Regions from separate parts of the Allorhizobium ampelinum S4 genome, predicted to be linked through region 1. Evidence: predicted binding sites of a transcription regulator. Region 1 holds the regulator's gene; each other region holds the start of a gene.
What was found. The regulator LexA, encoded in region 1, represses DNA repair genes until DNA is damaged. The targets are predictions, from matches to a motif close to TGTTCNNNNTGTGTTCNG.
Positions count from the first base shown of each region.

Region 2: a site for LexA is predicted at 4,743-4,760, ahead of AVI_RS03740 (PA0069 family radical SAM protein). Genes of this name have one in related genera too.
Region 3: a site for LexA is predicted at 3,927-3,944, ahead of uvrA (excinuclease ABC subunit UvrA). Genes of this name have one in related genera too.

Region 1 covers NC_011989.1:2,110,995-2,119,065, reverse strand. Annotated here, with positions in the region: gene gltA (citrate synthase) at 158-1,447, opposite strand; gene AVI_RS10080 (ComEC/Rec2 family competence protein) at 1,756-4,815, shown strand; gene lexA (transcriptional repressor LexA) at 4,796-5,515, opposite strand; gene AVI_RS10070 (pseudouridine-5'-phosphate glycosidase) at 5,906-6,829, opposite strand; gene AVI_RS10065 (carbohydrate kinase family protein) at 6,826-7,791, opposite strand; gene recA (recombinase RecA) at 8,038-8,071, shown strand, end outside.
Region 2 covers NC_011989.1:784,063-792,133, forward strand. Annotated here, with positions in the region: gene AVI_RS03715 (F0F1 ATP synthase subunit A) at 1-684, shown strand, start outside; gene AVI_RS03720 (F0F1 ATP synthase subunit C) at 752-979, shown strand; gene AVI_RS03725 (F0F1 ATP synthase subunit B) at 1,059-1,643, shown strand; gene AVI_RS03730 (F0F1 ATP synthase subunit B) at 1,648-2,133, shown strand; gene AVI_RS03735 (ribonuclease HII) at 2,290-2,952, opposite strand; gene AVI_RS03740 (PA0069 family radical SAM protein) at 3,528-4,685, opposite strand; gene AVI_RS03745 (glycosyltransferase family 2 protein) at 4,956-5,477, shown strand; gene moaB (molybdenum cofactor biosynthesis protein B) at 5,557-6,105, opposite strand; gene AVI_RS03755 (4-(cytidine 5'-diphospho)-2-C-methyl-D-erythritol kinase) at 6,217-7,089, opposite strand; gene AVI_RS03760 (tetratricopeptide repeat protein) at 7,137-8,071, opposite strand, start outside.
Region 3 covers NC_011989.1:1,948,182-1,956,252, forward strand. Annotated here, with positions in the region: gene AVI_RS31945 (GNAT family N-acetyltransferase) at 1-127, opposite strand, end outside; gene AVI_RS09325 (DUF72 domain-containing protein) at 45-848, opposite strand; gene uvrA (excinuclease ABC subunit UvrA) at 870-3,791, opposite strand; gene AVI_RS09335 (single-stranded DNA-binding protein) at 4,071-4,601, shown strand; gene AVI_RS09340 (hypothetical protein) at 4,644-4,898, shown strand; gene AVI_RS09345 (MarC family protein) at 4,974-5,603, opposite strand; gene gyrA (DNA gyrase subunit A) at 5,882-8,071, shown strand, end outside.

The DNA.
Region 1 (8,071 bases):
GCAGTCGCCGTTGCTTAAAGCAATCCCTGAACAAATTGAAGGCTTTCTTGATGGAAAACCCCAATGCCGTGGCATGAAACCTGTCATTGGCAGGCAGGCCCACGAAAAAGCCCGGCGAATTGATCGCCGGGCTTTGCATAAGACAGGGTATTGCCGATCAGCGCTTGGCGACGGGCAGGTAGTCGCGCTTGGGTGCGCCGGTGTACAGCTGGCGCGGACGACCGATGCGCTGCTGCGGATCCTCGATCATCTCGTTCCACTGAGCAATCCAGCCGACGGTGCGGGCGAGCGCGAACAGAACGGTGAACATTTCCGTCGGGAATCCAAGGGCGCGAAGCGTAATGCCGGAATAGAAATCGACATTCGGATAGAGCTTCTTCTCGATGAAATATTCATCGCTCAAGGCGATCTTTTCCAGCTCGAGCGCGACCTGCATCAGTGGATCGCCGGCATTGCCGGTGGCTTCCAGCACTTCATACATGGTCTTCTGCATGATCTTGGCGCGCGGATCGTAGTTCTTATAGACCCGGTGACCGAAGCCCATCAGGCGGAACGGATCGTTCTTGTCCTTGGCGCGGGCGATATATTCCGGAATCCGGTCAACCGTGCCGATTTCGCGCAGCATGTTCAGGGCCGCTTCGTTGGCGCCGCCATGGGCAGGACCCCAGAGGCAGGCGATGCCAGCCGCGATGCAGGCAAACGGATTGGCACCCGACGAGCCAGCCAGGCGCACCGTGGAGGTGGAGGCGTTCTGCTCATGATCGGCATGCAGGATGAAGATCCGGTCCATGGCGCGGGCCAGAACCGGGTTGACCTTGTATTCCTCGCAAGGCACGGCAAAGCACATGTTGAGGAAGTTGGCGGCGTAATCCAGATCGTTCTTGGGATAAACGAAGGGCTGGCCGATGTGATACTTATAAGCCATGGCGGCGATGGTCGGCATCTTGGCGATCATCCGCAGGCTGGCAACCATGCGCTGGTGCGGATCGGTGATGTCGGTCGAGTCGTGATAGAAAGCCGACAGAGCGCCGACAGTACCGACCATGACCGCCATCGGATGGGCGTCGCGACGGTAGCCTGAGAAGAATTTCGACATCTGCTCATGCACCATGGTGTGATGCGTGACGCGGTGATCGAAGTCCTTTTTCTGAGCGACTGTCGGCAGTTCGCCGTAGAGCAGCAGGTAGCAGACTTCCAGGAAGTCGCCTTTTTCAGCCAGCTGTTCGATGGGGTAGCCGCGGTGCAGCAGCACGCCTTCGTCGCCATCGATATAGGTGATTTTCGATTCGCATGATGCCGTGGAGGTAAATCCGGGATCATAGGTAAACTTGCCGGTATGCTTATAAAGAGCGCCGATGTCGATAACATCGGGGCCGATCGTGCCGCTTCGCACGTCAAGATCGACGGCCTTGTCCTCAATCTTCAAGTTTGCGCTTTGTTCCGTCATGGTGATCCTCCGGATATAGGCGGGAGACGCAGCTTTCGCCTCGTCCCAGGTTAAGCGTTGCAATTAGCTATATGATCCAGAGGTTAATGCCAAGCTATCCAAAGGACAAAGTGTGCATTGCAATAAATCGGCACTTGCATTGCAGGCATGCGTTATTGCCAGAACTGCTTTTCTTGGTTTACACCCCCTTTCTCCTACAGCTTTTGATTGATAGTCTGCCGTTAGCGGCAAGGTAAGTTTTGTTGCCGAATTATCACAAAAGCAATTTTCAGGGGCCTCGCCGCTCGTTTTCAGCGATTTGAAGGCGTGTGGCATTGCAGGGCACCGGGGCGACGGCAGGATCGATGCCGGATACGGCGGAATGGGAACTGATCAGGCAAAAAGAAGCGCGTCCGGCGCGCGGCTTGCCATGGGATAGTCGCTCTTCCAAAACCCTGTTTGACGAGGTTCTACGGCGTCCGCACATAGACCCGGAGGACGAGGCGGAAGCCCCTGATTTCGAGGGCCACTTCAGCGCATCGCCGCTGCTGGTCTCCCGCTGGCAGCGCCTTCTGCGTGCTCTCCACCGGGATGCTCTGCAGGAGCTTGCCTATGGTCGGACATTTCTGTTTTTACCCGTTCTGCTTGGTCTCGGTGCGATCTGGTGGTTTACCCGTCCGCAGGACCTTCCCCGTCTGCCGATCTTCCTGACTTTTTGTGCAGCCGGAGTGGTCTGGCTGCGGGTCCGTTACCGTCATCCTGTCCTGGCCACCGTCTGCGGCATTGCAACTCTCGGTCTTGCTGGCATGTTGCTAGCCGATGTGCAAACCGCGCGTCTGGACACGATCATCATAGACAGTGCAGTGACGACCGTGGTGCGCGGCAAAGTGGTTTCGGTAGAACCAAATGCGGACGGCAATCAAAGATATGTGATTGCACTGCATCAAACGCGCTACCCTAGTCTTAAGCGTATGCCACAGCAGGTCGCGCTTCTGGCCCGCGGCAAGCATGTTCCCTTCAACCCCGGCGACTGGATTGAGGGCAGGGCGCGGCTCTCCCCGCCGTCCGGACCGGCTTTGCCGGGCTTAAACGATTTTGCCTTTGCCTCCTATTTTGCGGGCACCGGCGCGATCGGCTATTTTTACCAGCCACCCAAGCCATTTCTGCCGGGACCAGAGATAGCGCCACCGGATTTTTGGGAGCGTGCCGGAATCAAGCTGGATGAAACGACACAGGAATTGCGCAATGGCATTTCTGATCGTATCAGGGCCATCGTGCCGGGCGATGCGGGCGCGTTTGCCGTGGCGATTGTGACCGGCGAGCGGCGCGGCCTTTCGGAGGAGGCCAATAACGATCTTCGCGTTTCCGGCCTTGCCCATATCATCTCGATTTCCGGTCTGCATATGGCACTGGCCGGTGGGCTGTTCTTCGTGGGGATCCGGCGCCTCTTGAGCCTTGTCCCTGGCATGGCGGAGGCCCGCTCGATCAAGAAGACTGCCGCAGCAGGGGCGATAGCCACCACGACCGGCTATTTTCTCATTTCCGGCTACGACATTGCCGCCCAGCGCGCGTATCTGATGATGGTTATCATGCTGTCGGCGGCTTTCTTCGACCGACCTGTGCTCAGCCTGCGCAATGCCGCGCTGGCGGCTATCCTTGTGATTCTCCTCTCGCCGTCCCAGGTCATGGGACCGAGCCTGCAAATGTCCTTTGCAGCCACCTTTGCCCTGATCGCCGGATTCGACCTTTGGCGCCAACGCCCAAGAATGCCTCCCATCCTGCCGGCGATCCCGGCGCTGACAGTGCTGAAGCCGTTGATGACGCTGGTCAGCGGCATTCTGATGACCTCTGCACTTGGCGGTTTTTCCACAGCGATGTTTTCAGCGGCGCATTTCCACCGGGTCGGATTGCATGGGTTGGAGGCAAATCTCCTGGCGGCTCCCCTTATGTCGATGCTTGTCATGCCAGCGGCGATGATCGGCGTGCTGCTCATGCCGTTCGGTCTGGACCAATGGCCGATCCAGTTGATGGGGCTTGGCCTTGAGGGCGTATTGATGATTGCCAGCAAGGTCGCGAGCTGGGGTAATGGCTTCACCTTCGGCCGGTTCGAGTGGTGGTTTCTGCCGGTCTCGGCAACCGGCCTGCTGATACTGACCCTGATGAAGACGCGGCTGCGGCTGATTGGCGTGGCGATGATGCTGACGGCGTTTGGCTATGAGGCGATAAAAACCGATCCGCCACTGCCCGATCTCGCCATATCCGAAGATGGCCAACTGTTCGCTCTCTTTCGGACCGACGACCGCCATCTCTTGACCATCGCCACCAACAAGAAGCGTCCGCCGAGTTTCATTTTCAACCAATGGCGCTCAGTGCTCGACATTGCCGATCCGATTGCGCCTGAAATATTGCCCAAGCTGGCAGCTGTTGAGATCGAGACAGGCCAACAGGGCGCGGGGAAAGGCGAGGACAAGGCGCGGGAAACAACGCGGGCCGGAAAAACAAAGACGGGGGGCCAAAAAGTCAAGGGAAGAGAGCCAGTAGAGCCGCAACAGGCGATGGCGGAGATGACGACGGCAAAGGAGAAGGCCGATAAAAAACCTGATCTTTTCCATTGCCGCACCGATGCCTTTTGCCTCGCGAGGCTCAGCAATGGTTGGACCGTCAGCCTGGTGCAGAACCGCGACTACAACCAGGCCGCTTGCGCCCTGTCCGACCTGATCGTTTCGACTGAGGCCGGCCGTGATGCCGAATGTAAGGCGCCGATAGCATCCACTATTCCCTCAGAAAAAAACGAAACCACCGTTACCCGGGAGCCTGCGGAAGACGCGACTGGGGCGGACGTTGAAATTGAACGGATCATGGCCGATGGTGACATGCTGCCATCTGACAACAGCAGCCCGTCCGTTCGCTCCCAAACGATCAGCCGAACGCAAGCGGGAGACATTTCTGCAGCCAGTGTAACGACGGTACCGGGGAAGGGTGTTGCAGTGCCCACAGATAGCCAAGTGAAGGGCGGCGCCTCAAACTCAGACCAGAATTCCCCGTCCCTAATAGAAGCGGGCGAACCTCTCGCCTTCTTGCAAACCGAGAAGGCCGCTAACGCTGGACCGATGCTGTCACGTCCCCCGAAAGTCCTGACCCGTAACGATCTGCGACGGTTCGGTGCAATGGAGATCACGCTTGGTGATCCCGCCACCCGAACGCTGCATATCGTTACGGCATTTCAAAATCAGTATCGGCCCTGGACCCGCCATCGTTATTTCGACTGGCGCAGCAATCGCTATGATCGACCGAATGGTACGGCCCACGCCAATGTTCCATCTGCTGCCAGCGACGACGTCCAGTCAGGCGCTGGAGATGTCAGTGAGCTTAGTGATAGCGACGAATAAGACCGACAAGCTTGCCCTGGATTTTTACCCGGTCCGGTCCGAAAATCCGGGTCTCATAGGCCGGATTGGCAGCTTCCAGCGCGATGGACGCCCCACGGCGGCGGAAGCGTTTCAACGTGGCTTCCTCATCGTCTACCAGAGCAACGACGATATCGCCCGGATTGGCGGTGGTGGCGTTGCGGATGATCACCGTGTCGCCATCGAGAATGCCAGCTTCGATCATCGAATCGCCTTTGACCTCAAGGGCGTAATGTTCGCCGCTGCCCAGCATTTCCATCGGCACGGAAATGTCATGGGTGTTGTTCTGGATAGCGGAGATCGGCACGCCTGCCGCGATACGGCCCATGACAGGTATGGATGAGGAATTGCGTACTTCCTCGACCTGTTTGGCCGGAGCGGATGGAACTGCCTGCAACTTGCCTCGGCTGCCTTCAATGACGGATGGCGAAAATCCTGTACGTCGGGGCGGTATGCTGGAGGTCATGGCCTCTGGCAGCTTGATAACTTCCAGCGCTCGTGCACGGTTTGGCAAGCGACGGATGAAACCGCGCTCTTCCAAAGCGGTGATCAGCCGGTGAATGCCGGATTTTGAGGCGAGGTCCAGGGCATCCTTCATCTCATCGAAGGAGGGCGGCACCCCAGACTCCTTCATGCGCTCGTGTATAAACAGCAAAAGTTCCTGTTGCTTGCGAGTCAGCATTGGGACCTACCCTTTGAATTATGAAACAAATACAGAACATACGCTATCTGTTCCAGTTGTGTTCCGCAAGTCCTTCTTGCAAATTTCCTTCGATGACGCGGCGAGAGACGGCGTTGAAGAGGAGACGAACGAGAAGCATCCTTTAAATACGGGAGGCTGAGAGGCTCCTATAGAAACAGAAAGCCTTTGCTTTATTGTCCTGACGACTGTCGGTTGGGAATGGGCAGAAAGATAGAGAAAATCGATACTATCGAAGACGTGAAATTGCGGAATGAAAGTTGGTAGCAAGTTGTTTCAGTGCGGATGGCCAACGATAAATCGACAACAATAATCTGCCGCAGTGTCTGATCGGGGACATTATCACCCCCGATCCATTTTGATATCAGTGGCTTACAGCATCGCGACGGCAATTTCCGCGGCAAGACGCGCGTTGTTTTCCACCAACGCGATATTGGTGGTCAGGCTGCGGCCGTCGGTGAGGTGATAGATTGCGTCGAGCAGGAAAGGCGTGACGGCTTTGCCAGTGATTTCCTCGCGTTCAGCCGCGGCCAGCGCCCGGCCAATATAGATTTCCATCTCCTCGCGCGCGATTTCCTCTGCTTCCGGCACGGGATTGGCGATCAACATGCCGCCATCAATGCCCAATTGGTCGCGTACCTTCTGGAAATTGGCAATTGCTGCGGGGCTTTCCAGTTTAAGTGGGCTTTTCAAGCCCGATTCCCGCGACCAGAAGGCTGGAAATTCGTCGCTGTCGTAAGTCACGACAGGTACGCCACGGGTTTCCAGGACTTCCAATGTCTTGGGAATATCAAGAATAGCTTTTGCTCCGGCGCAGACGACGATGACAGGGGTGCGGGCCAGTTCTTCCAGGTCCGCTGAAATGTCAAAGCTTTCTTCTGCGCCACGATGCACGCCGCCGATGCCGCCGGTGGCAAAAACCGAGATATTGGCGCGGGCGGCAGCGATCATCGTCGCGGCTACCGTGGTAGCGCCGGTGCGGCGTTCGGCAATGGCGTAGGCGAGATCGGCACGAGAGACCTTCAGGACATCAGTCATTTGCGCCAGTTTTTGCAACTGATCTTCTTCCAGCCCGATATGCAAAACGCCTTCAATCACGGCGATGGTCGCCGGGACCGCACCACCGTCGCGAATGATTGCCTCCACGCTTTGCGCCATCTCGACATTTTTCGGATAGGGCATGCCATGGGTGATAATGGTGGATTCCAGCGCGACAATAGGCGCATTGCGCGTCTTGGCCGCAGCCACTTCGCGGGCGTATACGATGGGCAGGAGCGGAGAAATCGAACGGGTCATGATCGGGAACTCGTTTGGCGGGGAAGGGCGCGCGGCTCGCCAACAAGGTCAAGGCGCGCGGCGAGGCGATCTGCGGTGAGGTCCTCGTCTGTTGCCCTGTCAGATAGCAGGGTCAGGCCAGCCAAAGCAACACCGTGGCGCAGCGCCAGCGGCAAGGAACTGTCATTCACTCTTTGCGAAAGCACCCCCGCACAAAGCGAATCGCCAGCTCCGGTCACATCGGCCAGTGCGTCCAGTGGCGGCGGGGTCAAGGCATAGTCACCGCTTGGATCAAAGGCAACGACCGGTCCCGCACCATTGGTGACAACGCCGCCATGGAGGCCTTTGGCGCGAAGCAGATCCGGCCAATCAGAAGGGGCATCCGGTTTTGTTCCCGCCAGAACCGCTGCTTCAGCGCTGTTGAGAAACAGCATATCGAACCTATCGAGGCAGTCGGCGTATCGCACCACCTTGGCCGGTGAAATGCCGATCCCGGCCAGAGGCTTGGCAAGCTCACGCGCCATGGCCGCAATCGCCTCCAGCGTCTCTTGCGGCAGGTTGGCATCAACCAGCAAAACGCGTGTGGCTTCGAAAGATTCGCGAACGGCGCGTACTTTCAGCCGGCGTGGCGAGAACAAGCGGTAGAGCTCCATATCGGCCAAGCCGATCACCAGATTGCCGTCTTTTTCCAAAATAGCAGTGTAGCTTGGGGTGCTCCGATCCAAAAAGGTGAAGGGCCGGTCGTCGACGCCAGCCGCTTCGGCGGCGACCGCCACCCGTTGGCCAAGCGCATCGCCGCCGCGGGGGCTGATCATAGCAACATTCAATCCAAGTCGTGCCAGGGCGCGCGCCGCGTTGAAGCCACCGCCGCCCGGTTCTTCCAACCATCGCCCCGGATTGCTGGCGCCAGCAATGGTTTCCGCATCGATGCGTCCGCGCCGATCGATATGCGCGCCGCCCAGAACGAGAATGTCGAGACTCATACCTGCCAGCCTCCTGGAAACAGTGGAAATTCGAATCGCGAAGGCGTCATTCCGAAGGGTACGATGGGCTGAAAACCAACTTCTCTTAACGGCCAATGCCATGGAAACATTAAGAGAACACCCGTCAGATTAAAAAATAAACACAAAGACTTGGGCAAGACTTGCAAGAACGGAACAAACCATGTACATAGTTCGTGTCTGCTGTTTCGTTGCCTACGCGGCTTCAATAACCTAAAGGTGGTTCAAATGTCACAAAATTCTTTGCGGCTCGTAGAGGACA
Region 2 (8,071 bases), 1.3 Mb from region 1:
TTTTCGTTCACCAACGCCTCGCTGTTCATGGTGGCGACGGTGGCCTGCGCAGCTGGCTTCCTCTACTTCGCCACATCCAATCGCGGCCTGATCCCCGGTCGGGCGCAGTCGGTCGCGGAAATGTCCTATGAATTCGTGGCGTCGATGCTGCGGGAAGGGGCGGGCAGCCACGGGATGAAATTCTTCCCCATGGTGTTCTCGCTGTTCATGTTCGTGTTGACCGCGAACCTTCTCGGCATGATGCCCTATTTCTTCACCATCACCAGCCAGATCGTCGTCACCTTTGCGTTGGCGATTTTTGTGATCGGCACGGTGTTGGTCTACGGTTTCTATAAGCACGGCCTTGGCTTCCTCAATTTGTTCGTGCCCTCTGGCGTCCCTGGCGCTCTCTTGTTACTCGTGGTGCCGATCGAGGTGATCTCGTTTCTGTCGCGCCCGATTTCTCTGTCGATCCGGTTGTTTGCCAATATGCTGGCAGGCCACATCACATTGAAGGTGTTTGCGGGCTTCGTTGCCTCGCTTGGCAGCCTTGGCGCCCTTGGCGTCGGTGGCGCGCTCCTTCCTCTCGCTATGACCGTCGCACTGACCGGTCTGGAGTTCCTGGTTGCCTTCCTTCAGGCTTACGTCTTCGCGGTACTGACTTGCATGTACCTGAACGACGCAATCCATCCCGGTGGGCACTAAGGATATCGACATTGGCGTAACAAGCGTCAGTCATTCGCCGCAATAACCATTTCAAAGGAGTACTCTCATGGAAGCGGAAGCAGCAAAGTTCATCGGCGCAGGTCTGGCTTGCTTTGGCATGGCCGGCACGGCTCTCGGCCTTGGCAACATTTTCGGCAGCTACCTGTCGGGCGCACTGCGCAACCCGTCTGCCGCTGACAGCCAGTTCGGCCGTCTGGTATTCGGCTTCGCCGTTACGGAAGCTCTGGGCATCTTCTCGCTGCTCGTAGCCCTCCTGCTCCTGTTCGCTGTCTGATTTCAGCGCAATTCAGGATCACGGCCGGCCTTCGATGTCGGCCGTGATCTTTTGTATTAGCAGGATACTGGAGGCGAGTATGTTCGTTACCCCCGCCTATGCCGAGGAAGTCCCGGCAGCGGCTGAGACCCACACGGAAACCGGCGTTCCCGCGGAAGCCGGACATGGACGAGGCGTATTTCCGCCCTTCGACCATTCTACCTTCCCATCGCAGTTGTTGTGGCTGGTCATCACTTTTGGCCTGTTCTACATTCTGATGCAGCGGGTCATCGTGCCACGCGTCGGCGGTATCCTCGAAAATCGTCACGACCGGATCGCCAAGGATATCGACGAGGCCAGCCGCCTGAAGGCGGAAGCGGATGCCGAAGTCGAGACCTATGAAAAAGAATTGATCGCCGCCAAGGCGAAGGGCAACCAGATAGCCTCTGCCGCGCGGGAAGCCGCCAAGGCCAAGGCTGCCGCCGACCGCGCTGCTGTCGAGGCTGAGCTGTCCAGCAAGGTTGCTGCTGCGGAAGCCAGCATTGCAGCAATCAAGACCAAGGCTTTTGCCGAGGTTGACACGATTGCTACGGAAACCGTTGCCGCCATCGTTGAGCAACTGACCGGTGCAAATGTCACCGTAGCAGATGCGCAATCGGCTGTTGCCGCTGGCAAGAGGGGCTGAGCCGATGCAATATGATGCAACTTTCTTCGCTTTTGTTGGCCTGGTGCTGTTTCTGGCACTGATTGCCTATCTCAAAGTCCCGGGCATGATGGCGAAGTCGCTGGATGCACGTGCAGACAATATCCGTGACGAATTGGCGGAAGCCAAGCGCCTGCGGGAAGAAGCCCAGCAATTGTTGGCGGAATATCGTGCCAAGCGCAAACAGGCTGAAGCGGAAGCTCAGGCCATCGTTACCGCCGCCGAGCGCGAAGCAGCCGCCCTGACGGAAGAAGCCCGTCAGAAGACCGAGGAATTCGTTCAGCGCCGCAATGCGCTGTCGGAACAGAAGATCAAGCAGGCCGAAACCGACGCCATCAATGCGGTTCGCTCGGCTGCTGTCGATCTTGCAATCTCGGCTGCAGAGACCCTGTTGAAGCAGAAAGTCGACGCCCAGTTGCAGTCAGGCCTGTTTAATTCGTCTGTCAGCGAAGTGAAAAACCGTCTGAACTGAGATTGTTCATCAAGGATGAATTGAAAGCCGGGTTCAGCCCGGCTTTTTTATGTCTGGGTGTTTGCAGTGTTACTCAGACGACTATCGAACCCGTTTTTCGAAAAGAAAAATGGAAATATCTCTGTTGCAATTTGTACCGAACATATTCCCATTTCTTCACCGTTCATCCTGTAGGCGCAGAGGACTAAAACTCATCCGGTGAAGGGGGCAGGGACCATGATCGGCGATGGCTTTCTGGTGGACCTTGGTGCCGTAGCCCGCATGGGCATCAAATCCGTATTGGGGGAAGACCAGGGCGGCGCGCGTCATCATCCGGTCTCGCATGACCTTGGCGACAATCGATGCGGCGGCAATGGAGAGCGATCTTGCATCGCCTTTGATGACGGCAGTGCCTCCGCAGATTAGGCCTGGGGGAACGTCCCGGCCATCGCAAAGCAGATGGGCGGGGGCGAGTGAAAGCCCGGCTGCGGCCCGGCGCATGGCGTCGAGGCTGGCTTTGCGAATATCCCGCCGGTCGATATGATCGGAGCCTGAAGAGGCGATAGAGACCGTTGCCGTTGCCAGGATCTGAATAAAAAGCGCCTCGCGTTTGGCAGCGGTAAGCTTTTTCGAATCGTTGAGACCATCAGGAATGGCGTCGGGGTCAAGAATGACCGCTGCGGCCACCACCGGCCCGGCCAGTGGGCCGCGTCCGGCCTCATCCGTGCCCGCCACTGGCCAGCAACCTTTGGCTTTGAAACTCTCTTCCAGCGAAAAATCCGGCCCGGTCAGGGGCAGGGTGAAAAGATCGGGCATGTCGGATGGAGAACGTTTTGGCATGCCGCAGACCTCGCACATCATCCGCCCGGCTTGCAAGCCTGTTGCATAATTCTTGAAACCAGAATCGGCTGAAAGAATTATGCAACAGGCATAAAGAGCTACAGCGGCATTTCTTATTGTGACAGCCATGCCTGCCATGGCGACATTATTGCATCGGACCGAGGTCGTAACAAGCATAGGTAGGGGCAGGCTATGACAACTGCCAATGTTGGAAGAACCTCATGCATCCCTGCTTTGGCGGCCAGTAAGATTATCTCAAATGGACAAGACGGCAGAATACCAACAGCCACTGTTAGTGGCTGTTGGTAAAAGGCTTCGGCGTCGCCTTGATGCAGATGGATCGAAAGGGGTCGATCCTTCTACCCGAGACGCGACGCCGCGCCGGACAAGCGGTCAAGGAAACCGCTTCCGGCATTTCCGAGGGCCGCCCTTGCGGTAGGCGGTGTGGCCTCGGAAAGAGAAGGTTGAAATTTTTGTGCGTGGTGCCGGGTTGGATGGATAGTCCGAGGCCAGGGGCGGAGACGCCAAAGCTTTCACTTTCTTGCGCCCGCGCTGCCAAGCCGAACAATGGTTCGTTACAGCAGCGATAGCTGCACACCATTGCCCATAGGCGGGATGAACAGATCGTCGCGCAATTGCATGCTCCGACGGCCCATGCCGAGACGTTTGGTGGCTATCTCGAAACGGCGGCTGATCTGCCAGGCATAGGGGCCGGTGCCTTTCATCCGCTTGCCGAATTCCGCATCGTAATCCTTGCCGTCGCGCATTGAGCGCACCAACGACATGACATGGCGATAGCGGTCAGGATAATGTTGCAGCAGCCAGTCACGAAACAGCGGGCTGACCTCCAGCGGCAGGCGCAACAGGACATAGCTCGCCTCCGAGGCTCCGGCTGCCTTGGCGGCATCGAGGATACGCTCAATTTCATGATCATTCAGGGCGGGAATGACCGGCGACACCAAGACGCTTGTCGAGATGCCAGCCTCGCTCAGGGCCTTGATCGCCTCCAGCCGACGGCTTGGGGTCGAGGCGCGGGGCTCCATGGTCCGGGCCAGTTTGCGGTCCAGTGTGGTGACTGAAATACCGACCTTGGCCAGGCCCTTTTCGGCCATATCGGCCAGAATATCGATGTCCCGTAGCACCATTGCCGACTTGGTCACGATGGCAACCGGATGATTGGCCTCTTTCAGCACCTCAAGCAATTGCCGCATGATCCGCCATTCCCGCTCGATGGGCTGGTAAGGATCGGTATTGGTGCCGATGGCGATGGTGCGAGGCTTGTAGCCTGGCTTGGACAGCTCCCGCTCCAACAGCTTCGGCGCATCCGGCTTGGCAAACAACCGGGCTTCAAAATCAAGCCCTGGAGACAGGCCCATATAACTGTGGCTCGGCCTGGCAAAACAATAGATGCAACCATGCTCACAGCCGCGATACGGATTGACCGAACGATCGAAGGGAATGTCCGGCGAATCATTGCGGGTAATCACCGTCTTTGGCCGCTCTACCTGGACTTCAGTGCGGAAAGGGGGCATGTCTTCGAGGCTTGCCCAGCCATCGTCTTCCAGCTGCCGCTCCAGCGTTTCAAAACGCCCGGAGGGATTGAGACCCGCGCCGCGTCCGCGCCTGCGTGCGCCATCCACCCGAAGCCCTGAGGCGACCAGCAGCGCGTCGGCAATATCCGCCGTATTGGCAGGCTGAAAGGCAGCCTGCCTGACATCAGACAGTACGGTCATTTGGAACTCCTGACGGGCCAACCGGCCCTTTCATGAGCTCAGATCTAACGCTAAAATGAGAACAATGCAAGAACAAAATACCAATCTCGAAAACGTAATCCCGGATTGTGTAAAATCACAAATACACCAAAAAATATATTAAATCGTCGCAATGAGAAGTAAAAAACAGCATGTCCTGCTCTATCCACTTGCCGATCTGTCCTCGATCAAATTCCAGTCAAGCACGGTTCACCCGTGGTAAAGCATGATGCATTGCGGTATGAGTAACGCATGTTGACTGTTATTATCGAATGCCGCGATCAGGAAAGCGAATTGGCGCAAACCTTGACCACCCTTGTCGCCGGGGCGGTGCAGGGTATTATTTGTGACGTGGTTGTTCTGGATCATGGGTCCAGCGATGGGACGTCGCGGTTGGCCGATGCAGCGGGCTGCCGATTTCACATGATCTGGGATTTGCGAGAGGTGGTTGCGGCAGCCAGGGGCGAATGGTTGCTCCTGGTCGAGCCAGGCGCCCGGCCATCCTCTGGATGGATCGAGGAAGTAGCGGAATATGTGGCACTGAACAGCGCGCCGGCCCGGTTTTCACCTTCACGGCATCATAAGCGTCCGTTTTTTCGGCGCTTCATCCGGCGCGGTCCGCCGTTGGAACATGGATTTCTGCTGCGAAAGAGCCAAGCTCAATCCCTGGTCAAGACGGGCATGAAGCTCGCTGATCTGGTCGCTGGGCTGAGGGGCAGGGCGCTGTCCAGTGAAATGGTGCCAGCTTGGGCTGTCCGTCAGGCACGGGCTTAACATTGCCAGTTAAGGGCCTGCGGGCTTTAAGTCTTGGTGCTCGGCTTGCCCCCATATCGGTCCAGCCAGTGTTTTTGTTTTACGCCTTGGCCCGCTTCAGATGCTCGGCCAGCCGGGGCATGATTTCCACGAAATTGCAGGGCCGGTAACGATAGTCCAACTGTTGCGCAAGAATACCATCCCAACCATCCTTGCAGGCACCGGGAGAGCCGGGTAGGACGAAAACGAAGGTGCCGTTGGCAAGTCCGGCTGTAGCGCGCGACTGGATGGTCGAAGTGCCGATTTTATCATAGGAAATCCGGTGAAACACGGCGGAAAATCCGTCCATCCGCTTGTCGAACAGCGGCTCCACCGCCTCCGGCGTCACATCTCGACCGGTAAATCCGGTGCCACCGGTGGTGATGATCACGTCGACATCCTGCGATTGGCTCCAGGCGCGCACCTGGTTGGCGATCCGATCGGCATCGTCGGGGACGATGGCGCGGTCGATGAGCTGATGCCCAGCCGTCTCGATCCGCTCGACCAGCACATCGCCGGAGCGGTCGTCGGTCAATGTTCTGCTGTCCGACACCGTCAGAACGGCGAAGCCGAGGGGAATAAAAGCGCGTGTTTCGTCCAGTCCGGGCATGTCGGGTCTCCGATACAGCATGTTTTCCGAAAGCGTGCAGCGGCCTCGGGAAAAGACATGCGAAAACACAAGTCTATAGCATGTCAGGTGAATTCCGAAATACGCGACAGGCTATAGGGTCTGGCTCGCCTGAAAATACCAATCCGGCCGCGCCGTGAGAAGCGCTTTTTCAGCGGCAAATGCAGCGTCATAGGTGGGGTAAAGGCCAAAACAGGTGGCGCCGGAGCCGGACATCCGGGTGACAAGCGCGCCGGTTGCTTCGATCATCCGGGAAAGCTCGGCAATGTGCGGACACAAGGTTTCGGCGGCGGGTTGCAGATCATTACGCAATCGGCGGAGCGTCTCTATCCATGGGTCTTGGTCCATCAGCGTTGGCAGCGGGCCAATCGGTGGATTGTCGCGCCTGGTCATCGCCTTGAAGATCGCTGGTGTGGACACCGCCTGCAACGGATTGCCGAGCAGGAGGCCAAAGCGTGGCAAGGCCGGCAGGGGTGTCAGGTCTTCGCCAATGCCTGTGGCGCGCAAGGATGTGCTTGCAAGGCACATCGGCACATCTGCTCCCAGCTTTAGGGCCAGATCCTCCAAGGCGGCTGGCTCAAGATGGCTTTCCCATAGGTGCTGCAAAGCCCTCAGCGTGGCTGCGGCATCGGCTGAACCGCCACCAATGCCGGACGCAATTGGCAGATTTTTTTGTAAGGAGATGGCAACGGACGGGGCAGGCAGGCCCTTGGCCAGAGTGGCTGTTCGCAACAGATCCCGCGCCCGAATAACCAGGTTTCCAGCCGGATCCTCCGACTGAAGCTGGCCTGCGAAGCGCCCCGACAGGGTAAATTCATCCTGTCGGGCCGCTTCAACGGTGATCACGTCGCCATGTCCGGCAAATGTCACGAGCGTATCGAGAAGGTGGTAGCCATCATCCCGTCTGCCCGTGACATGCAGGGCAAGATTGATCTTTGCCGCTGCAATTTCACGAAATACGGTCATTCGGGTTCCTGCCTCGCCCTGCTTGAAAACCAAGGCGTTGACGATGCTCAGGATTTCTTTTCAGGTTGGTCCGGGGTCTGCGGCGTGGGTGTGGGCGCCGGGGCGACTGGCGGCGTGGCTTCGGCTGCCCCCGGCCCGGCGGGCAGGTCAGGCAATCCCTTTTCCAGCTTTTCCTGCACCGTGGCGATCAGTTCCGGTTCCGGCTTGAACGCCAGGACCTGACGCCACTGGAAGGTGGCTTCCAGTTTGCGGCCAACCCGCCAATAGGCGTCGCCCAGATGGTCGTTGATCGTCGCGTCACCGGCCTTCAACTGCACTGCGCGCTCCAACTCCTCGACCGCCTCGTCATATCGGCCCAGCCGATAATAGGCCCAGCCAAGCGAGTCGACGATATAGCCATCATCAGGTTTCAGCTCGACGGCTTTCTTGATCATCTCCAGGCCCTCCTGGAGATTGCGGTTCATATCCACCCAGGAATAGCCGAGATAGTTGAGAACCTGTGGCTGCTGGGGATTAAGCTCCAGCGCCTTGCGGAAATTCGGCTCGGCCTGGTCCCATTTCTTCAGGCGTTCATAGGCAATGCCGCGCTGGAAAAACACCGGCCACTGGTTCTTTCCGGGGGCCGAACCAAGAATCTCCGCTGCCTTGTCGTAATTGGCGGCCATTTCGGTGTAGTCCTTGGCATCCGACAGCACGCTGCCATAGGCCAGATAGGAGCGGATATCCTGCGGATCGGAGGCGATCAGCGATTTGAGATGGGCCTTGGATTCCTCGACCTTGCCGGTTTCGGCCAGCGCCAGACCCAGCTGCATTTCGGAAATCCGCCGCATCGGCGATTCGGCCGGCACCTGCTTGTAGAAGGAAATGGCCAGATCAGTCTGCTTGTTGCCCTCGGCAATGCCACCCAGCATGATCAGCGTATCGGCACTGTCGGGATCGAGCGCCCGCGACAATTGCAGATAGAGCGCAACGGTGTCCTGGG
Region 3 (8,071 bases), 160 kb from region 1:
TCGTGTCAGAAGGCTCGCCGATGGGTGTCGTCATCATCAGACCTTCAGTTCGATAGCGCTTTCTGAAGCAATTGCGCGCCATTCGGCGCATTGACCTTGCCGCCCGTGATGAAAAACGCAAAGACATCGCGTGGTTTTTTATCCACTATCCGTTGCGGCGCGATCAGCGGCAAATCCTGCGGCACCCCGCCTTCGGCATAGGCGGAAAACCGCTTTGCCCAGTCCTTCACCTGGGTTTCAGGATAGCAGGTCTTGACCTCACCCGTTCCCTTTTGCAGCCGGGCATAGACGAAATCCGCGGTGACATCGGCAAACATCGGATAATCGTGGTGATCAGCACAGACTGCGGCCACACCATGACGCTCCAGCATGGTGATGAAATCAGGTGTCTGGAACGAGGGATGGCGTGGCTCGACCACATGCCGCAGCGTCAAACCATCAAGGGTTTTCGGCAGGAGCGACAGAAACCCCTCGAAATCCTCAGGTTCGAACTTTTTCGTTGCCATGAATTGCCAGAGAATAGGGCCAAGATGGTTCCCCAGCTCCGCGATACCCTGGCTCAGGAACTTCTCAATAGACGGACCGGCCTCCGCCAATATCTTGCGATTGGTGCAATAACGACTGGCTTTCAGCGAAAAGATGAAATCGTCAGGCACGTCAGAGGCCCATTTGGCAAAGGTTTCCGGCTTCTGGCTGGAATAATAGGTACCGTTGACCTCAATAGCCGTGAGCTGGCGGCTGGCATGTTCCAACTGCCGTTTCTTCGGAAGCCTTTCAGGATAGAACGTGCCTTCCCATGGCTCGAAAGTCCAGCCGCCGATGCCGGTGCGGATTGTGCCTGCGGTCATCTGCCCACTCCTTGTTGATCGCTATTCTGCGGCTTGCGGCTTCTTCATCGGACGGCGCTCCAGCAACTCCCTGAGGAAGTGGCCGGTATAGGAAGCCTCTACTTTGACGATCTCTTCCGGCGTGCCTTGGGCAACGATCTGGCCGCCGCCATCGCCACCTTCGGGGCCGAAATCGATGATGTGATCGGCTGTCTTGATGACCTCGAGATTGTGCTCGATGACCACGACGGAGTTGCCCTGATCGACCAGTTCCTGAAGCATTTCCAAGAGTTTGGCAACGTCATGGAAATGCAGGCCGGTGGTCGGCTCGTCTAGAATATACAGGGTGCGGCCCGTCGATTTCTTTGATAGCTCCTTGGCAAGCTTGATTCGCTGGGCTTCGCCGCCCGACAGCGTATTGGCCTGTTGCCCTACCTTGATGTAGCCGAGGCCGACATCGAACAGCGCTTGAAGCTTGTCGCGCACCGCAGGCACAGCCGAGAAGAATTCCACACCTTCCTCGACCGTCATGTCCAGGACGTCAGCAATCGACTTTGTCTTAAAGGTCACATCAAGCGTTTCGCGATTATAGCGCTTGCCGTGGCAGACGTCGCAAGTGACATAGACATCCGGCAGGAAGTGCATTTCAATCTTGATGACGCCATCGCCCTGGCAGGCTTCACAACGTCCGCCCTTGACGTTGAAGGAAAAGCGGCCGGGCTGATAACCGCGCGCCTTGGCCTCTGGAAGTCCAGAAAACCAGTCTCGGATTGGCGTAAATGCGCCGGTATAGGTGGCGGGATTGGAGCGCGGCGTGCGACCAATCGGCGACTGGTCAATATCGATCACCTTATCGATGAATTCGAAACCATCGATCCGGTCGTGATCGGCGGGGTTCTCGCGCGCGCCCATCACCCGTCGTGCTGCGGCCTTATATAATGTCTCGATCAGGAAGGTCGATTTTCCGCCACCGGAAACGCCAGTAACGGCGGTAAACACACCAAGTGGAATGGCCGCCGTGACATTCTTCAGATTGTTGCCCCGTGCGCCGATCACCTTGATCTGCTGACCTTTTTTCGGCTTGCGCCGCGCCGGCGGCACTTTAACGCCAAGCTCGCCGGTCAGATACTTGCCGGTCAGCGATTTGCTGTTGGCCATGATATCCTGCGGACTGCCCTTGGCAATCACCTGGCCGCCATGAATGCCTGCCGCAGGACCGATATCGACCACATAATCGGCGGCCAGAATGGCATCCTCATCATGCTCGACGACGATCACCGTATTACCGATATCGCGCAGATGCTTCAGCGTATCGAGAAGGCGGGCATTATCGCGCTGGTGCAGGCCAATCGATGGCTCATCCAGCACATAAAGCACGCCGGTCAGGCCTGAGCCGATCTGCGAGGCAAGCCGGATGCGCTGGCTTTCACCGCCAGACAGAGTGCCGGAATTGCGCGACAGGCTGAGATAGTCCAGCCCGACATCGTTGAGGAAGCTCAAGCGTTCGCGGATTTCCTTGAGAATACGAACGGCAATTTCATTCTGCTTGTCGGTCAGCAGACCAGGCAGGGTCTCGAACCAGCCACCGGCAACCCGGATCGACATTTCCGTTACCTGGCCGATATGCAGGCCGTTGATTTTCACCGCCAGCGCTTCCGGCTTCAGCCTGAAACCCTTGCAGGCCGGGCAGGGCGCGGCGGACATGTAGCGCTCGATTTCTTCTCGCGCCCAGGCACTATCGGTTTCCTTCCAGCGCCGCTCAAGGTTTGGGACGATGCCCTCGAAGGTCTTCGTCGCGCTATAGGAGCGCGCGCCATCGGCGTAGTGAAACTCGATCTTTTCTTCCGTGCCGTGCAAGATGGATTTCTGTGCCTCGGCGCTCAGATCCGACCATTTGCTGGTCAGCTTGAAGCCGAAAGCCTTGCCAAGACCTTCAAGGGTCTGATCGTAATAGGGAGAGCTGGATTTTGCCCAAGGGGCAATCGCGCCGTCCTTCAACCGCTTGTCTGCCTCGGGAATGATCAGCGCTTCATCTATCTTCTGCTGGAAACCCAGGCCGTCGCAGGTCGGGCAGGCGCCAAACGGATTGTTGAAGGAGAAAAGCCGGGGCTCGATTTCCGGAATGGTAAAGCCGGAGACGGGGCAGGCGAATTTTTCCGAAAACAGCACCCGCTCATGGGTCTCGTTCAACGACTTGTTGGCGGAACCGCCAGCCGAGGTTTCATTGGCCGGCAGCGGCTTGTCGGCAAATTCGGCGACCGCCAACCCGTCGGCAAGGCGAAGGCAGGTTTCCAGGCTGTCGGCCAGCCGCGAGGCCATGTCGGCCCGTACCACGACGCGGTCAACGACAATGTCGATATCATGCTTGTATTTCTTGTCGAGTGTTGGCGCCTCGGCAATTTCGTAGAATTGGCCATCGATCTTGACGCGCTGGAAGCCCTTCTTCATCAGCTCGGCGAGTTCTTTCTTATACTCGCCCTTGCGGCCCCGGATCAGTGGCGCAAGAATATAAAGTCGGGTCCCTTCCTCAAAGGCCAGGACGCGATCAACCATCTGGCTAACGGTCTGGCTCTCGATCGGCAGGCCGGTGGCTGGCGAATAGGGCACGCCAACGCGGGCAAACAGCAGGCGCATGTAGTCGTAGATTTCGGTGACAGTGCCGACCGTCGAGCGCGGATTGCGCGAGGTGGTCTTTTGCTCGATGGAGATTGCAGGCGACAGGCCTTCGATCAGGTCCACATCGGGCTTCTGCATCATCTCCAGGAATTGCCGGGCATAGGCCGACAAGCTTTCGACGTAGCGGCGCTGGCCCTCGGCATAGATCGTATCGAAGGCCAGCGACGACTTTCCCGAGCCGGAAAGGCCGGTCATCACGATCAGGCTGTTGCGCGGCAGGTCAAGGTCGATGCCCTTGAGATTGTGCTCGCGCGCACCACGGATGGAAATCGTCTTCAATTCGCTCATAACAAAACTCGGTTTGGGAGAGAGCCGCAGGCAGGAATGCCGCTCCTTATTTAGTCACTGCTGCCGTCCTGTCGAGACGGGTACGTCGATTCTGCGTTGGATTCCGATAGAGTTGACTGCATCATACAAATTTATTAGAACAAAGAAAGAACATTTTTTGGTTTAGATTCTTCGCTGTGGATTACAGGTGATCTGCCTGCCCTTAATCGACAGGGATAGGATAAGGTTAAAATTGATTGGATTTGTAAGCCGCCCCATGGTGGCAGCGAGGTGAGTATCATGGCTGGAAGCGTCAACAAGGTTATATTGATCGGCAATCTGGGAGCTGACCCGGAAATTCGCCGTACCCAGGACGGTAAGCCGATTGCCAACCTGCGCATCGCCACGTCCGAATCCTGGCGCGACCGTAATTCCGGCGAGCGCAAAGAAAAGACTGAATGGCATAGCGTGGTGATCTTCAACGAAGGTCTCTGCAAGGTGGCCGAACAATATCTGAAGAAGGGCGCAACTGTTTATATCGAGGGCCAGCTTCAGACCCGTAAATGGCAGGACCAGAACGGCAATGACCGTTACTCGACGGAAATCGTCCTCCAGGGCTTCAATTCGACCCTGACCATGCTTGGCGGTCGTGGCGATGGGGCAGGCGGCGGTGCTGCCCGTGGCGGCAGCGATTTCGGCGGAGGGGGCGGTGGCTACGACGACTACGGCTCGGCCCCGGCCCGCAGCGGCGGTGCGTCGTCCGGCGGTCGCGGTGCCAGTGCGCCGTCGGGCGGATTCTCGCGCGATATGGATGACGATATTCCGTTCTGATCGGCAGGATCAGCAAAATTTTTGATGTGATCGGAGGGGTCTATGCCTGAAGATGAAACCAAAAGCAGACCGTCTCAATGGCGGATTATTCTTGCTTTCATACTCGATCTGTTCAGTTCATTTTTCGTCTTGGGTTATATCGTCGGTTATCTGAGCGGTGGTTTGACGCCAGACGGTTTTCAGTTGAACGGCTTACCCGCCTTCATCATGTTTGCTTTGGTTGTCGCCTATTTTGTCGTGTTCAATCGATTTCTGGGCGGTACGATCTGGAACCGGATATTGCGGGCGAACTATTAGAAAATGTCCGTCCTAAACCGCCTGGGAAGGTTTCGGTTTTGCAATGGCGATGCCTTCATCGCCATTGCATGGGCATCAAAGGTGAAATGCCGATTTGATGCCGTCAACGACGAATTGAACGGATAGGGCGGCCAGGATGACGCCGAGCAGGCGAGTTAGGATGGCCCGGCCTGTCACACCTAAAAACCGGTCGAGGCGGTCGGCGATCACCAGGGCCAGCAGTACGACACCAATGCACAGTCCGATGACCAGGATCAGTTCCGTGCGCTCTACCGGGCCGGGCAAGGCGCCAGCCAGCAGAATGGTGGCGGAAATGGCGCCAGGGCCAGCGATAAGCGGCAAAGCCAGCGGGAAAACGGCGATATTGTGCATATGATCGCGGGTAATCGCGTCTTCCGAGGTCTTTTCCTTACGCTCCTGGCGTTTTTCGAAGATCATCTCGAAAGCGATGGCAAATAGCATCAATCCGCCTGCGATACGGAATGCGCCGATGGAGATGCCAAGTGCTTCGAGAATGCTGGCGCCGAAAACAGCAAAGACCGCCAGGATGCCAAAGGCGATGGCCGCGCCACGCAAGGCCACTTGTTTGCGTTGCTGCCGGGTCATGCCGCGTGTCAGGCCAAGAAACAGCGGTGCCAGGCCCGGCGGGTCCAGCGTCACCAACAGGGTGGTGAAGGCATTGAGGAGAAGTTCGACATTGGTCATGGATGTTCTCCTGTTTCGGTTTGGATAAAGGCCACAGATTGCGCGAAACTGGGGCGCGATGGTTTCTTCTACCATATACGGGCCGTTGAAGAGTGATTTCCGGCGCGTGGAGGCAACGTCAAGCCAACAGTGACGGTCATTCGGGCAGATAGCGCCTCAGGGTTCAAGAAATGCCTTGTCATAGCCGCAAAAGCCTGTTCAAAACCTCCCAGCTAATTGGCGCGGAAAGGGGCTTTCCGCTATAAAATCCCTAGTGATTCTAACAGGCGTGACCCGTTTTGACTGAGCAAAGCACACCCGGCGGCAAAATGCCGTCCGATATCGAACCCATTTCGATTATAACGGAGATGCAGCGGTCGTATCTCGATTACGCGATGAGCGTTATCGTCAGCCGCGCACTTCCCGATGTCCGCGATGGTTTGAAGCCCGTTCATCGTCGCATTCTGTTTGGCATGTCCGAGCTGGGTATCGACTGGAACAAAAAATATGTGAAATGCGCCCGTGTAACCGGCGACGTGATGGGTAAATTCCATCCACACGGCAACTCGGCGATCTATGATGCGCTGGCCCGTATGGCGCAGGATTGGTCGCTAAGGCTGCCGTTGATCGACGGTCAGGGCAATTTCGGCTCCATCGACGGCGATCCGCCAGCGGCGGAACGCTATACCGAATGCCGCCTGCAAAAAGCCGCACATTCGCTCCTGGACGATCTCGACAAGGACACCGTCGATTTTCGTGACAACTATGATGGCACGCTGTCTGAGCCTGTCGTCGTGCCAGCGAAATTCCCCAATCTGCTCGTCAATGGCGCTGGCGGTATCGCGGTCGGCATGGCGACGAATATTCCGCCGCACAATCTGGTCGAAGTCATCAATGGCTGTATCGCGCTGATTGAGAACCCGGCTATCGACTTGCCGGAACTGATGCAGATCATTCCCGGTCCCGATTTTCCGACTGGGGCGCTGATTCTGGGTCGAAGCGGCATTCGCTCTGCCTATGAGACCGGACGTGGTTCGGTGATCATGCGCGGTGTGGCGCGGATCGAACCGATGCGCGGTGATCGCGAACAGATCATCATCACCGAGATTCCCTATCAGGTGAACAAGTCGACGATGATCGAGAAAATGGCCGAACTGGTGCGCGACAAGCGCATCGAGGGCATTTCCGACCTGCGTGACGAATCCGACCGTCAGGGCTACCGCGTCGTTGTCGAGTTGAAGCGCGATGCCAATGCGGACGTGATCCTCAATCAGCTCTACCGTTATACGCCGCTGCAAAGCTCGTTCGGCTGCAACATGGTGGCGCTGAATGGCGGCAAGCCGGAACAGTTGACGCTGCTCGACATGCTGCGGGCTTTCGTCAGCTTCCGCGAGGAGGTTATTAGCCGGCGAACAAAGTACCTGCTGCGCAAGGCGCGTGACCGCGCCCATGTGCTGGTTGGCCTCGCCATTGCCGTTGCCAATATCGATGAAGTCATCCGGCTGATCCGCCAGGCGCCAGATCCACAAACAGCGCGCGAGCAGTTGATGGAGCGGCGCTGGCCGGCAGCTGATGTCGAAAGTCTGATCCGGCTGATCGATGATCCGCGCCATCGGATCAACGAGGACAACACCTATAACCTGTCGGAAGAGCAGGCCCGCGCTATCCTTGAATTGCGTCTTGCTCGCCTGACGGCCCTTGGTCGCGATGAAATCGACGAGGAATTGAACAAGATCGGGGCGGAAATCTCCGATTATCTCGATATTCTGTCGTCTCGCACGCGGATTCAAACCATCGTTGTCGATGAGCTTGTCGCCGTGCGCGATGAATTTGGCACGCCACGCCGCAGCCAGATCATGGAGGGCGGTCCTGATATGGACGATGAGGATCTCATCGCCCGTGAAGACATGGTGGTGACCGTTTCGCATCTCGGCTATATCAAGCGTGTTCCGCTGGTCACCTATCGCGCCCAGCGTCGCGGCGGCAAGGGTCGCTCCGGTATGGCAACCCGCGATGAGGATTTCGTTACCCGGCTATTTGTTGCCAATACCCATACGCCGGTTCTGTTCTTCTCGTCACGCGGAATCGTCTACAAGGAGAAGGTCTGGCGTCTGCCGATCGGCACCCCACAGTCGCGTGGCAAGGCACTGATTAACATGCTGCCACTGGAGCCAGGCGAGCGGATCACAACGATCATGCCGCTGCCCGAGGATGAGGCAAGCTGGGATAATCTCGACGTGATGTTCTCGACGACGCGGGGCACCGTGCGTCGTAACAAGTTGAGTGATTTTGTTCAGGTCAACCGCAATGGCAAAATTGCGATGAAGCTTGAGGAAGAGGGCGATGAAATCCTCTCCGTCGAAACCTGCACGATTGATGACGATGTGCTTCTGACAACCGCTTTGGGCCAGGCGATCCGCTTCCCTGTCGATGAAGTCAGAGTGTTTGCCGGTCGCAATTCCATCGGCGTTCGCGGCATTTCGTTGCAG